Regions from separate parts of the Rahnella selenatireducens genome, predicted to be linked through region 1. Evidence: predicted binding sites of a transcription regulator. Region 1 holds the regulator's gene; each other region holds the start of a gene.

What was found. The regulator CRP, encoded in region 1, controls carbon source genes, mostly activating them, when cyclic AMP is high. The targets are predictions, from matches to a motif close to ATGTGANNNNNNTCACAT.
Region 2: a site for CRP is predicted at 1,318-1,335, ahead of ACLBVC_RS10075 (CidA/LrgA family protein). Genes of this name have one in related genera too.
Region 3: a site for CRP is predicted at 1,345-1,362, ahead of ACLBVC_RS04980 (enolase C-terminal domain-like protein). Genes of this name have one in related genera too.
Region 4: a site for CRP is predicted at 1,090-1,107, ahead of deoC (deoxyribose-phosphate aldolase). Genes of this name have one in related genera too.

The regions. Positions count from the first base shown of each region.
Region 1 covers NZ_JBKEZJ010000006.1:326,805-330,018, reverse strand. Annotated here, with positions in the region: gene ACLBVC_RS12900 (LysR substrate-binding domain-containing protein) at 1-252, shown strand, start outside; gene ACLBVC_RS12895 (OsmC family protein) at 254-661, opposite strand; gene crp (cAMP-activated global transcriptional regulator CRP) at 1,024-1,656, shown strand; gene ACLBVC_RS12885 (YccS/YhfK family putative transporter) at 1,718-3,214, shown strand, end outside.
Region 2 covers NZ_JBKEZJ010000005.1:57,090-60,303, reverse strand. Annotated here, with positions in the region: gene lsrK (autoinducer-2 kinase) at 1-1,056, shown strand, start outside; gene ACLBVC_RS10075 (CidA/LrgA family protein) at 1,379-1,783, shown strand; gene ACLBVC_RS10070 (CidB/LrgB family autolysis modulator) at 1,776-2,471, shown strand; gene flgL (flagellar hook-associated protein FlgL) at 2,776-3,214, opposite strand, start outside.
Region 3 covers NZ_JBKEZJ010000002.1:366,136-369,349, forward strand. Annotated here, with positions in the region: gene ACLBVC_RS04980 (enolase C-terminal domain-like protein) at 1-1,184, opposite strand, end outside; gene ACLBVC_RS04985 (SDR family oxidoreductase) at 1,570-2,340, shown strand; gene ACLBVC_RS04990 (MFS transporter) at 2,445-3,214, shown strand, end outside.
Region 4 covers NZ_JBKEZJ010000004.1:210,796-214,009, forward strand. Annotated here, with positions in the region: gene ACLBVC_RS08750 (patatin-like phospholipase family protein) at 1-22, shown strand, start outside; gene ACLBVC_RS08755 (TatD family hydrolase) at 19-807, shown strand; gene deoC (deoxyribose-phosphate aldolase) at 1,347-2,126, shown strand; gene deoA (thymidine phosphorylase) at 2,217-3,214, shown strand, end outside.

The sequences.
Region 1 (3,214 bases):
GAAACGCCGGTAAGAACGGATTCGGTGGTGTGCGGGCTGAATATGGTATTGCAGTCGGATTATCTGACGATTGTGGCGAAGGCGATGCGCGCGCCGTTCGGCTTGCAGGACAGGCTTTGCCTGCTCAATATCGATACGCTGCCAGAGGCGGAATATTGCGTGCTTTATTCGCAGAAATCGCCGCTGACTTTTGCCGCGCGGCGATTTCTGGATTTACTGCGAAGTCAGTGCCAGTCGTATCGCTGGTGGTGACTTATTCGGCGTTCACTACTTCAAAACTGTGGGTGATCGTCGCGGCTTTGCCCAGCATCAGGGAAACAGAGCAATATTTTTCCGCAGAAAGGCTGACCGCGCGTTCCACAATTTTATCCGTCAGGTCTTTACCGGTGACGATAAAATGCAGGTTGATGTGCGTGAACAGACGCGGCGCTTCTTCACGGCGCTGAGACGTCAGTTTCACTTCGCAGTCACGCACGTCGTTGCGGCCTTTTTGCAAAATAGACACCACATCAATCGCGCTGCAACCACCCGCTGACATCAGCAACATTTCCATCGGGCTTGGGGCTTTGTCGCCCGCATTACCATCCATTGTGATCTGATGGCCCGACGCTGACTCACCTAAAAACGTCAGCCCTTCTACCCATTTTACGCGTGCGTGCATGTGCTCTTCTCCCGGTGGATAAATTCGTCAAATTTTCCCCTCAGACTACCCTTTCACCCAAAAACTGGCAACGTAACCCGATCGCCATCATGCTGAAGCGAGACAACAGAAGACAGCATTGCAAACCTGTGTTACAAACAAAGCCGAAACATACTTTCCAGTAAATTGCGGTGACGGTTTTTGCGGTTTAAGAACAGAACCCACGGTGTTAACAGCAATAATCAGGCTGTTTCACTCCGACATCCGCTTGCAGCATTTCTGGGGAGTTATATGCTGAAAGGGCGCTTTTTAAAGTAAGTGCCGTACAGGGAACTCTGAGCCCTGTGATTTTGGGCAGCGATAACAACAGAGGATAATAGCAAATGGTTCTCGGCAAGCCACAAACAGACCCGACTCTCGAATGGTTCCTGTCTCACTGTCATATACATAAGTATCCTTCTAAAAGTACGCTGATTCACCAGGGTGAAAAAGCCGAAACGCTGTACTACATCGTGAAAGGGTCGGTTGCCGTCCTGATTAAAGATGAAGAAGGCAAAGAAATGATACTGTCATACCTTAACCAAGGTGACTTCATCGGCGAGCTGGGACTCTTCGAAGAAGGGCAGGAACGCAGTGCTTGGGTTCGTGCTAAAACTGCCTGCGAAGTGGCTGAAATTTCTTATAAAAAATTCCGCCAGCTGATTCAGGTAAACCCGGATATTCTGATGCGTCTTTCCGCGCAGATGGCAAACCGTCTGCAAGTGACGTCAGAGAAAGTCGGCAACCTTGCCTTCCTCGACGTAACAGGCCGTATCGCGCAAACTTTGCTTAATCTGGCCAAACAGCCTGATGCAATGACCCATCCGGACGGGATGCAAATCAAGATCACCCGTCAGGAAATCGGCCAAATCGTCGGTTGTTCACGTGAAACAGTCGGACGTATTCTCAAAATGCTGGAAGATCAGAGCCTGATCTCCGCACACGGTAAAACGATTGTCGTTTACGGTACACGTTAATCCCTCAGAAATTGGCGCGACAGTTGACTGTCGCGCCTTTTTTATGGGCTAAGCTTTACCCATGACGCTATGGCGAAGACTGTTCTATCATCCCGAAGTTAACTACGCGCTGCGCCAGACGCTGGTGTTGTGCCTGCCTGTCGGTATTTGCTGGCTGTTTGGCAATCTGCAAATGGGTCTGCTGTTCTCGCTGTGCCCGGCCTGTTGCAACGTCGCCGGTCTCGATACCCCGCACAAACGCTTTTTTAAACGCCTGATCGTCGGCGGTTCGCTGTTTGCCGTCAGCAGTATCCTTTTGCAGGTGATGCTCGAAAACTGGCACATTCCCCTGCCGCTCATCATGTTAACGCTGGCTTTACTGCTCGGCGTCACCGGCGAAATCAGCCCGCTGCACGCACGCCTGTTGCCGGGCGCGCTGGTGGCCACCATCTTCACACTGAGTATGGTCGGCGTGAGGCCGATGTGGCAGGCACCGGCGCTGTTTGCTGCCGGAACCGCCTGGTACGGGCTGTTTAACTGGGCATGGTTCCGTATTTCCGAAGAACAACCTATGCGCGAAACGCTCAGCCAGCTGTATTTGCAGCTGGCGGATTATTTCGAGGCCAAATACAGCCTGCTGACGCAACATATCGACCCCGAAACAGCCCTTCCCCCGTTGCTCAAGCGCCAGCAGCAGGTCATCGATCTGATTGCGTTGCTCTATCAGCAGCTGCATATGTTGCCGCATCATGAACACCACAATAACCACAAGCGGCTGTTCCAGCGTTTTCAGGTTGCACTCGATTTGCAGGAACACATCACGGTCAGCCTGCATCAGCCGGAAGAAGTGCAGAAACTGGTGGAAGAAAGCCACGCAGAAGCGGTGATCCGCCGGAATGCGCAGGTAATTTCCGCTCGTCTGCGCGTGATTGCGGACGATATTCTTTATCACCGATTCTCCGAGCGTTTCACCATGGCGAATGAACTGGCGGCGCTGGAAAAAATTGCGGCGCAGAACCCGCAGAATCCGGTCGGCCAGTTCTGTTATTACCATTTCAGCCGTATCGCACGACTGCTGCGGACGCAGCGCCCGCTGTATCGCCGCGATCTGATGAACTCCCAGCCGCGCCTGCCTTTCTGGCCTGCGGTGAAAAGCTACCTGTCTTTTAAATCCTCGGCCCTGCGCAATGCCGCACGTCTGGGTCTGATTCTGGCGATCGGCAGCAGCCTTGGGTTGTTCTTCAATCTGCCAAAACCCTACTGGATTTTGCTGACGATCATGCTGGTCAGCCAGAACGGTTATAACGCCACGCGTGTGCGTATCCAGCACCGTGCGCTCGGCACGCTGGCCGGTCTGCTGATTGCCGCCGGATTGCTGAAACTGGAGATGCCGGAAGGCATCACGCTGATTTGTATGCTGGTGGTGACATTGATCTCCTACACGGTACTGCGCAAAAACTACGGGCTGGCGATGGTCGGCATGACGGTCACCGCCGTTTATACACTGCAGTTGCTGGCAATGAACGGCATCCATTTTCTGGTGCCGCGACTCATCGACACATTGATTGGTTGTGCGCTG
Region 2 (3,214 bases), on a different contig from region 1:
AGCGGCGAGCTGGCGGTTGACCCGTCTAACGCCGGCACCACCGGTATGCTAGATTTGGCGACCCGCAACTGGCGGCCGGAGCTTTTAGACATGGCCGGGCTGCGCGCCGATATGTTATCCCCCGTCGCCGAAACCGGCACGCGTCTGGGTTACGTGACTGCCAGCGCAGCGGAACTCAGCGGCCTGAAAGCCGGCACGCCCGTCGGCATGGGCGGCGGCGATGCCCAGCTCGGTACGCTCGGTTTAGGGCTGGTGCGCCCCGGCCAGACTGCCGTTTTAGGCGGCACTTTCTGGCAGCAGATTGTGAATTTACCGCAGCCGGTCACCGATCCGGAGATGAACATCCGCGTCAATCCGCACGTCATTCCCGGCATGGCGCAGGCCGAATCCATCAGTTTCTTTACCGGCCTGACGATGCGCTGGTTCCGCGATGCGTTCTGCACCGAAGAGAAAACCCTCGCCGGGCGGTTGGGTGTGGATGCCTACAGCCTGCTCGAAGATATGGCTGCCCGTGTGCCGGTGGGTTCATGGGGCGTTACGCCGGTCTTCTCCGACGCAATGCATTTTAAGAACTGGTATCACGCCGCACCGTCGTTTATCAATCTGTCTATCGATCCGGAAAAGTGCAACAAACCGACGTTGTTCCGCGCGCTGGAGGAAAACGCCGCCATCGTCTCGGCCTGTAATCTGGATATGATCGCCAGTTTTTCCGGCGTGCGCGCAAAATCGCTGGTGTTTTCAGGCGGCGGTTCAAAAGGAAAATTGTGGTGTCAGATTCTGAGTGACGTCACCGGCGTTCCGGTTAACGTACCGGTCGTAAAAGAAGCCACTGCGTTAGGCTGCGCGATTGCGGCAGGTGTCGCGGCAGGCGTTTATGCCTCGCTGGCCGAGACCGGAGAAGCGCTGGTGCGCTGGGAACGGGAATATCAGCCTGATGTGGTGAATCACGCGAAATACCTGGTGCAGAAGGCCAACTGGCAGGAAGTGTATGCGGATCAGCTGAGGCTTGTTGACAGGCAGTTGACGACATCGATGTGGAAAGCACCCGGGTTGTGATGCCGGAGGGTGGGTTGCCGCACAAACAGGCTTAAAAACAAAGACAAATTTAACACCTTGGGCTCGCCGCCCAAACTGGCCCAAAGGGCGCGTTAAGAGATCACTGCAATTGAAAAACCGAAAATTTCTCGATCTATTTAAGAAATGCGCTCGACTTTAAACTGTGGGCGTTGGGCTACCAGCCCAAAAATCAAATACGTTTTCCCCGTTTCTTAAACACCGAGATGGAATACACTTCATTCCTAAATTTCATACTTGCTTATGTGGCGTAGATCACATCTTAATTGTATGATGAATACATCATTCAAGCGGGCAAATCACTATGAGCAACGCATTATCTCTGGCTTTCCACTATATCCGGGCATTTATCCTGATATACCTCTGTCTGTTCGCCGGGAACGCGATTTCATCTCTTTTACCGATCACTATTCCCGGCAGCATCATCGGGATGCTCATCCTTTTCGGGCTACTTTCCACGCAAATTCTGCCGTTTAAATGGGTCAAACCGGGCTGCAATGTTCTCATCCGCTATATGGCGTTGCTGTTCGTGCCCATCGGCGTCGGGGTGATGAACTACTACGAACAGCTGCGTACACAGTTCGGCCCGCTGGTGGTGTCTTGCCTGGTGAGTACGATTATTGTGTTGCTGGTCGTCGCCTATTGTTCCCATTATATTCACGGTGGTCGCGGTGCGGTGACTGACAAGGCGGAGAAGAAAAATGATTGATATTCTGTGGTCACTTCCGCTGACGCTGCTGGTGTTTTTCGCCGCCCGCAAACTGGCGATCAAACTCAAAATGCCATTACTCAATCCGCTGCTGATGTCGATGGTGATTATCATCCCTCTGCTGCTGGTCACGAATATCCCTTACACCCGCTATTTTGCCGGCAGTAAAATTCTCAATGATTTGCTGCAACCCGCCGTCGTCGCGCTGGCGTTTCCCCTTTACGAGCAACTGCACCAGATCCGCGCACGGTGGAAATCCATCATCAGTATCTGTTTTATCGGCAGCATTGTGGCGATGACCACCGGGACCGCGATTGCGTTATGGATGGGGGCGACGCCGGAAATAGCCGCGTCAGTGATGCCTAAATCCGTCACCACGCCGATTGCGATGGCTACCGCGCAATCCATTCACGGTATTCCGGCCATCAGCGCCGTGTGCGTTATTTTTGTCGGGATCCTGGGCGCAGTTTTCGGCCACAGCATTCTGAACGTGCTGAAGATCACCACCAAAGCCTCGCGCGGTCTGGCGATGGGCACCGCCTCTCACGCACTCGGCACCGCCCGCTGCGCAGAAATGGATTATCAGGAAGGCGCTTTCAGCTCGCTGGCGCTGGTGATTTGCGGGATTATCACTTCCCTCCTCGCCCCGTTCCTGTTCCCCGTCCTGCTCACCTTATTTGGTCATTAGTCCGTTTCATTGATCACCTTTTCCTCGAAATAGTCCGGATTGGATCAAGGCGGCAACTGAACGAATTCCCGGGAGCATGCAATAAGTATGTGACCCGGGTGAGCGAAGGCGCCAACGCTGAGCCAGTTCGGAATATGAAGAGGAAAAAGCGTATGTCACTTCAACCTTAGAAAAAGTGACATACAAAGCTGAAGGTACCCGGTTTAAGTACAATCAGAAAAGGGTCTGCGTGTCTGCTTTAGCCACAGACGGCAGTCGATAACGAAGAGAGTAAGCGGGCGCGTCAGGTGACGCGCCGGAAGAATTACGAATTCATCTGGAACAGGGACATCCCCTGCATGGCGCTGTAGGTTTTGTAAGAGGCCTGAAGCGCAACCTGTTGTAGCGTGTATGTCGAAATTGCGGATGTCCATTCGGTATCGACCAGATTACTGAGTTTGGTCGAGTTTGCCACGTCGCGGTTATCGCCGAGCGTATCCAGATTATCCAGTTCGCTCATCTGAGTACCCAACTCTGAACGCACAGACAGCACGTTGTTGAGTGAGTTGCTCAGCCCGCGGTTGGCTTTGCCGATCGCATCTGAATATTCGGTATCAGACGTGTAATCCGCAGAAGGCGTTTTCAGCGCAGTCAGCGCACCGTCGATGGTTTTGAAGATATCGGATTCGCTGGCGGAGCCATCGGGTTCCGCTTTTGCATCGCCGGTTAAGGAATCGAAAACCTGATTACCGGTATGGCTGATG
Region 3 (3,214 bases), on a different contig from region 1:
TACTGCGCCGCTTTCTTCTCATCGATATCAATGCCGAGCCCAGGCCGATCACTCAGATAGGCATAGCCTTGCTCGATTTCAGCACATCCCGGGAACACCTCACGAAGGGCATCGTTCACAGGCGTATATTCCTGAATACCAAAATTGGTCACACTCATATCCAGATGCAGATTGGCACACACACCCACCGGGGAAATATCTCCCGGCCCGTGCCACGCAGTCCGGACACCATGCAGTTCGCTGAACGTAGCCAGTTTCTTAGCGGGTGTAATCCCACCGATAGTACTGACATGACAACGGATATAGTCAATCAGGTTGTGGGCGATCAGCGGCTTCCAGTCATTGATATTGGTAAACAATTCGCCCATCGAAATTGGTGTAGAAGACTGTTGACGTAGCATTTTCAGCCATTCAATGTTTTCCGGTGCCACCGGGTCTTCAAGATAAAACAGCTGATATTGCTCGAGTGTTTTCGCCAACTGAACAGAGGCTATTGGCTGCACACGTTCATGAACATCATGGATAAACTCAATCCCGAATCCCAGTTTATTTCGCAGATGATCAAACAGACGCGGCACGCTTTTGACGTAGGATTCTGGATCAAAATAAATCCCCGGTGTGGTATTGCGCGGTGATCGTTTTGGTTGAATGTTTTTCGCGCGCGCCAGACGGGTGGCGATGAGCTTCATATCATCGGTCCCTGCTCCGCCGTACATCCCCATCTGGCAGCGCACGTACTGGTAGCCTTCTTCCATTTTGGCGCGAATATTATCTTCGACTTCAAATTCGTCCCCACCATCGGTATGGACGTACAACGGAATACCATCCCTGCATTTTCCTCCAAGTAACTCGTAAACCGGCATTCCCGCCAGTTTCCCTTTGATATCCCACAGCGCCATGTCCACGCCAGACAACGCATTATTCATAATCGGCCCGCTGCGCCAGTAGCCGCTCACACACGCTGACTGCCAGATGTCTTCAATGCGTGTCGGGTCTTTACCGATTAAAAAGGGTTCCATGTATTCGTCGATGGCGGTTTTCACGGCATGGATCCGTTGCGTAAATGTCGCGCAGCCTAAACCGTACAAGCCCGGCTGGTTGGTTTCTACCTTCACCACCGCGAGATCAATACCGCCTGGCGCCGTCAGAATCGTTTTCACTGCGGTGATTTTAAGATTGCTCACACTCACTCCTTAATTTTGTCTGTTACAGACCCGTTAAATTCACCCTATATCGAACTGCAAGGGTTTTGCTGGTATTTATCTTTACCAATTCGTATGTCGTCCTACAAGTAGTTTTCGTTATAACATTGATAGACTTTTCTCCAAACTCATCCGTACAATTTTGTGGAGCAGATCAAAATAGTGTTATGCTATATTCCAATTCATTGTTTTATAGGCATTTATTTTGATTACCATTAAATTCATGAAAAAACTTGTGACGTATGTGGCAAAAAAAATTGATCGTCATTGATTTAAAAATATTCATGTATCACTTTAAAACACGAATGATGTCATACAGGTTTAACTCTGATGATACTTTCCTAAAAACCCACCATGAGGATTTACCATGTCTGCTGCATTATTTGATTTAACCGGGAAAACGGCATTAGTCACGGGCTCTGCACGAGGGCTAGGTTTTGCATACGCACAGGGGCTGGCAGCGGCAGGAGCCGGTGTGATCCTCAATGATATCCGAGAAGAATTATTGCAAGATTCGGTCCAGACGCTGCGCAATCAGGGCTATCAGGCGCATGGATTCGCCTTTGACGTCACAAGTGAAGAGGCCGTGGAAAGGGCCTTTACCGCACTCGAAGCGCAAGGCCTGCGGGTAGATATTCTGATCAACAACGCGGGGATCCAGTACCGCAAGCCAATGGTCGAACTGGAGCTGGAACAGTGGCAGCGCGTAATTGATACCAATCTGACCAGCGCGTTTATTGTCTCACGGTCCGCCGCGAAACGAATGATCGCACGCGGTAACGGCGGAAAAATTATTAATATTGGCTCTCTGACCAGCCAGGCAGCACGCCCTACCGTCGCGCCCTATACTGCGGCAAAAGGTGGTATCAAAATGCTCACCTGTTCGATGGCCGCCGAATGGGCAGAATTCAACATTCAGTCCAATGCCATCGGCCCCGGTTACATTCTCACCGACATGAATACTGCGCTTATCGATAACAAAGAATTCGACAGCTGGGTTAAAGCCAGCAATCCGTCCAGGCGCTGGGGCAAACCACAGGAACTGATTGGCACCGCTGTTTTCCTGTCATCTTCAGCTTCTGACTACATTAATGGCCAGATCATCTACGTTGATGGCGGCTGGCTAGCCGTGCTGTAAACATCTTATTCAACCCTTTGCCCGTGGCTTCAACGCTATGCTGCGGGCGTTCCCCTGCCTTGTTTGACTAAAACTAAGAACAAAAATCTGACCAGGACACTCAAATGAAACCCACAAAGTCGCGATTCTTTATTCTCTCGCTGTTATTCATTGTGACGGCTATTAACTACATGGACAGGGCCAACTTGTCTGTCGCAGGAAGCAAAATACAGTCTGAATTTGACCTCAGCGCCACTCAGCTTGGGCTGCTTTTCTCGATGTTTACCTGGTTCTACGCCGCCAGTCAGATCCCGGTCGGTTACATTCTGGATCGTATTGGCTCACGTATTTTGTACGGTAGCGCCATTATTCTTTGGAGTATTTTCACGTTCCTGATGGGATTCTCTTCACACCACTTATTCACCACCGCCACGGCCTCTTTCCTGATGCTACTGGGATGTCGCGCGCTGATTGGGATCGCCGAAGCCCCTTCCTTTCCGTCAAATACCAAGATTATTGCCACCTGGTTTCCGGACCATGAACGGGCGCGTGCCACGGCGATTTATTCCAGCGCACAGTACATCGGGCTGGCGTTGTTAACACCGGCACTCTCTTACATCGTGGCAGTGTACGGCTGGGAAATGTCGTTTTACCTGTCCGGCGGCGCGGGCATTCTGTTTGGGATTTACTGGTTGTTCAAATACCGGGACCCGCAACACAGTACCGGCACCAACACGCAGGAATTGGATTACATACGGGAAGGCGGCGGTTATGGCTCCCAAAACCAGGCAAACGTCAGCGAAAAAGTCCGCTGGGAAGATATCAGGTATTTCCTCAGACAGCGCACCATCTGGGGGCTATTCATCGCTCAGTTTGCCTGCTCGTCAACGCTCTA
Region 4 (3,214 bases), on a different contig from region 1:
CAGCGAAGGTGACAAGCTGTGAGTTACACATTTATCGATACACACTGCCACTTCGATTTCCCGCCTTTCACCGGTGCGGAAGCGGAAAGCCTGCATCTCGCCGGTGAATCGGGCATCCGCGAAATTATCGTGCCAGCCGTCACGGCAGATCGCTTTCTCGGCATTCTCGCGCTTGCCAAAAACTATCCACAGATCCACGCCGCGCTGGGGCTGCATCCTTTATACATCGCGCAGCATAAAGAACAGGATCTCGAATTGCTCGAAGCGTTTCTCAGCCATCGGGATGCGCGGCTGGTCGCAGTGGGGGAGATTGGGCTGGATTTATACATGGAATCCCCGATGTTTGAACAACAACAGCGGTTGCTTAAAGCTCAGTTTTCCCTGGCAAAAAAAGAAAATCTGCCGGTCATTTTGCATTCACGTCGCAGCCACGATCAGCTCGCTGCGATGTTACGGCAGGCGAAACTGCCCGCGACCGGCGTGGTACACGGTTTTGCCGGAAGCCTTTCTCAGGCGCAGGCGTTTATCAAACTCGGTTATGCGATAGGCGTCGGCGGAACGATAAGTTACGAACGTGCGCAGAAAACCCGCCAGGTGATGGCGCAATTGCCACTCTCTTCTTTATTACTGGAAACCGATGCGCCGGACATGCCGTTGCAGGGTTTTCAGGGGCAGCCCAACCGGCCGGAACGCGCTGCGGCGGTGTTTGATGTGTTATGCGAATTGCGGACGGAATCTGCGCAAGAAATCGCCAACACACTGCTCGCCAATACCCGACGGGTTTTTCAGCTATCTGCACTGCAGTAATTCGGTTTGTTTTTTTTGTGATTTAAATAACATTATTGCTCACCCGCATTTCTTGCTACCTGTGCATTCTCAGCTGTGATGCAATTTATGTTCTCTTTAAAATGTTATTATTATAACATTGCCTGCAAGATCGCCAGTCGGCGTTCTCTGTATATCCGCCAAAACTTCGTTTGTCATGAATCGGGTATACACTCTTATCTGGATTAGACACTGAGCATAACGCCGTTAAAATGTGACTTGAGTCTCATTTTAATAAGCAACGTTGCAAACGGTTTTCATTTTGTGTGAAATACTGCACACAGGAACCTGATGTGACGTGTTCAAATAGTCACAATGAATTGGCATCAGCCAATCCAAGCGCGGTGAGAAGGATCTCAGTTGCCACGTAAGCCACAGGGTTTACGCACGCTATCTTCATGGAACCAAGTCCGCTCGCCAACGTGCAGAATTCTTTCCCCGATGTTAACCGTCGGAATGAATTCATGACTGTATGCTCAGTTCTGGCCGGTCGCTGGAATTGAAAATTGTTGGAGAGTTATATGACCGATTTAACCGCCGCAGCGCAACGTGCGCTGAACCTGATGGATTTAACCACGCTGAACGAAGACGACACCGATGCAAAAGTGATCGCGCTTTGTCACCAGGCAAAAAGCCCGGCAGGTAACACCGCTGCAGTCTGTATTTATCCTCGTTTTATCCCGATTGCGCGTAAAACTCTGCGTGAGCAAGGGACGCCAGATATCCGTATCGCCACCGTCACGAACTTCCCGCACGGTAATGACGATCTTGAAATCGCGCTGGCAGAAACCCGCGCCGCCATTGCTTACGGTGCCGACGAAGTTGACGTGGTATTCCCATACCGCGCACTGATCGCAGGTAACGAGCAAATCGGTTTTGAGATGGTTAAACAGTGCAAAGAAGCCTGTGCAGCCGCGAACGTTCTGCTGAAAGTGATCATCGAAACCGGTGAGCTGAAACAGGACGCGCTGATCCGCAAAGCCTCCGAAATTGCTATCAAAGCAGGCGCTGATTTCATCAAAACCTCAACCGGCAAAGTGCCTGAAAACGCAACATTACACAGTGCTGAACTGATGATGAGCGTGATTGCTGAGATGGGCGTGGGCAAAGACGTTGGTTTCAAACCGGCCGGTGGCGTGAAAACCGCTGAAGACGCTGCGCAATATCTGGCACTGGCTGACCGCTTGCTGGGCCGCGAATGGGCTGATGCACGTCACTTCCGTTTTGGCGCTTCAAGCCTGCTGGCAAGCCTGCTGACCACTCTGGGTCACGCTGGCCAGAAAGCCACCAGCAGCTATTAATCACCGATACACGAATTTTGCCGCGGCGCTGTTTAACAGCGCCCGGTATTCGCGTCCGTATGCGGCGCTCAGCTTAAGCAGGGGGATACCTTGTTTCTCGCACAAGAAATTATTCGAAAAAAACGTGATGGCCAGCCTTTAAGCGACGAAGAAATTCGTTTCTTTGTGAACGGTATTCGCGACAGTCAGGTTTCAGAAGGTCAGATTGCTGCACTGGCAATGACCATATATTTCAATGATATGACTATGAAAGAGCGCGTTTCGCTGACCATGGCGATGCGCGATTCCGGCACCGTGCTGGACTGGAAAAGCCTCAACCTGAACGGCCCTATTGTGGATAAACATTCCACCGGCGGCGTGGGTGACGTGACTTCCCTGATGTTAGGTCCGATGGTCGCTGCGTGCGGCGGTTATGTGCCGATGATTTCCGGCCGCGGGCTGGGTCATACCGGCGGTACGCTGGACAAACTCGAAGCCATTCCGGGCTTTGATATTTTCCCGGACGACAGCCGTTTCCGCAGCATTATTCAGGATGTCGGTGTGGCGATTATCGGCCAGACCAGCTCGCTGGCACCGGCAGACAAACGTTTCTACGCAACGCGTGATATTACCGCGACCGTGGATTCTATCCCGCTGATTACCGCGTCAATCCTCGCCAAAAAACTGGCAGAAGGGCTGGACGCGCTGGTCATGGACGTCAAAGTGGGCTCCGGCGCGTTTATGCCGACCTACCAGCTTTCAGAAGATCTGGCACAGGCGATTGTGGATGTGGCAAATGGCGCGGGTTGCAAAACCACGGCGCTGCTCACCGACATGAACCAGGTGCTGGCGTCCAGCGCCGGTAACGCAGTCGAAGTGCGCGAAGCCGTTCGCTTCCTGACCGGCGAATACCGCAATCCGCGCCTGCTCGAAGTCACGATGGCGCTGTGTGTGGAAATGTTGCTGTCCGGCGGACTGGCAAAAGACGACGCAGATGCCCGCAGCAAATTGCAGGCCGTTCTCGACAACGGCAAAGCGGCCGAAGTCTTTGGTCGCATGATTGCGGCGCAAAAAGGCCCGACCGATTTCATCGAACATTACGACCGTTA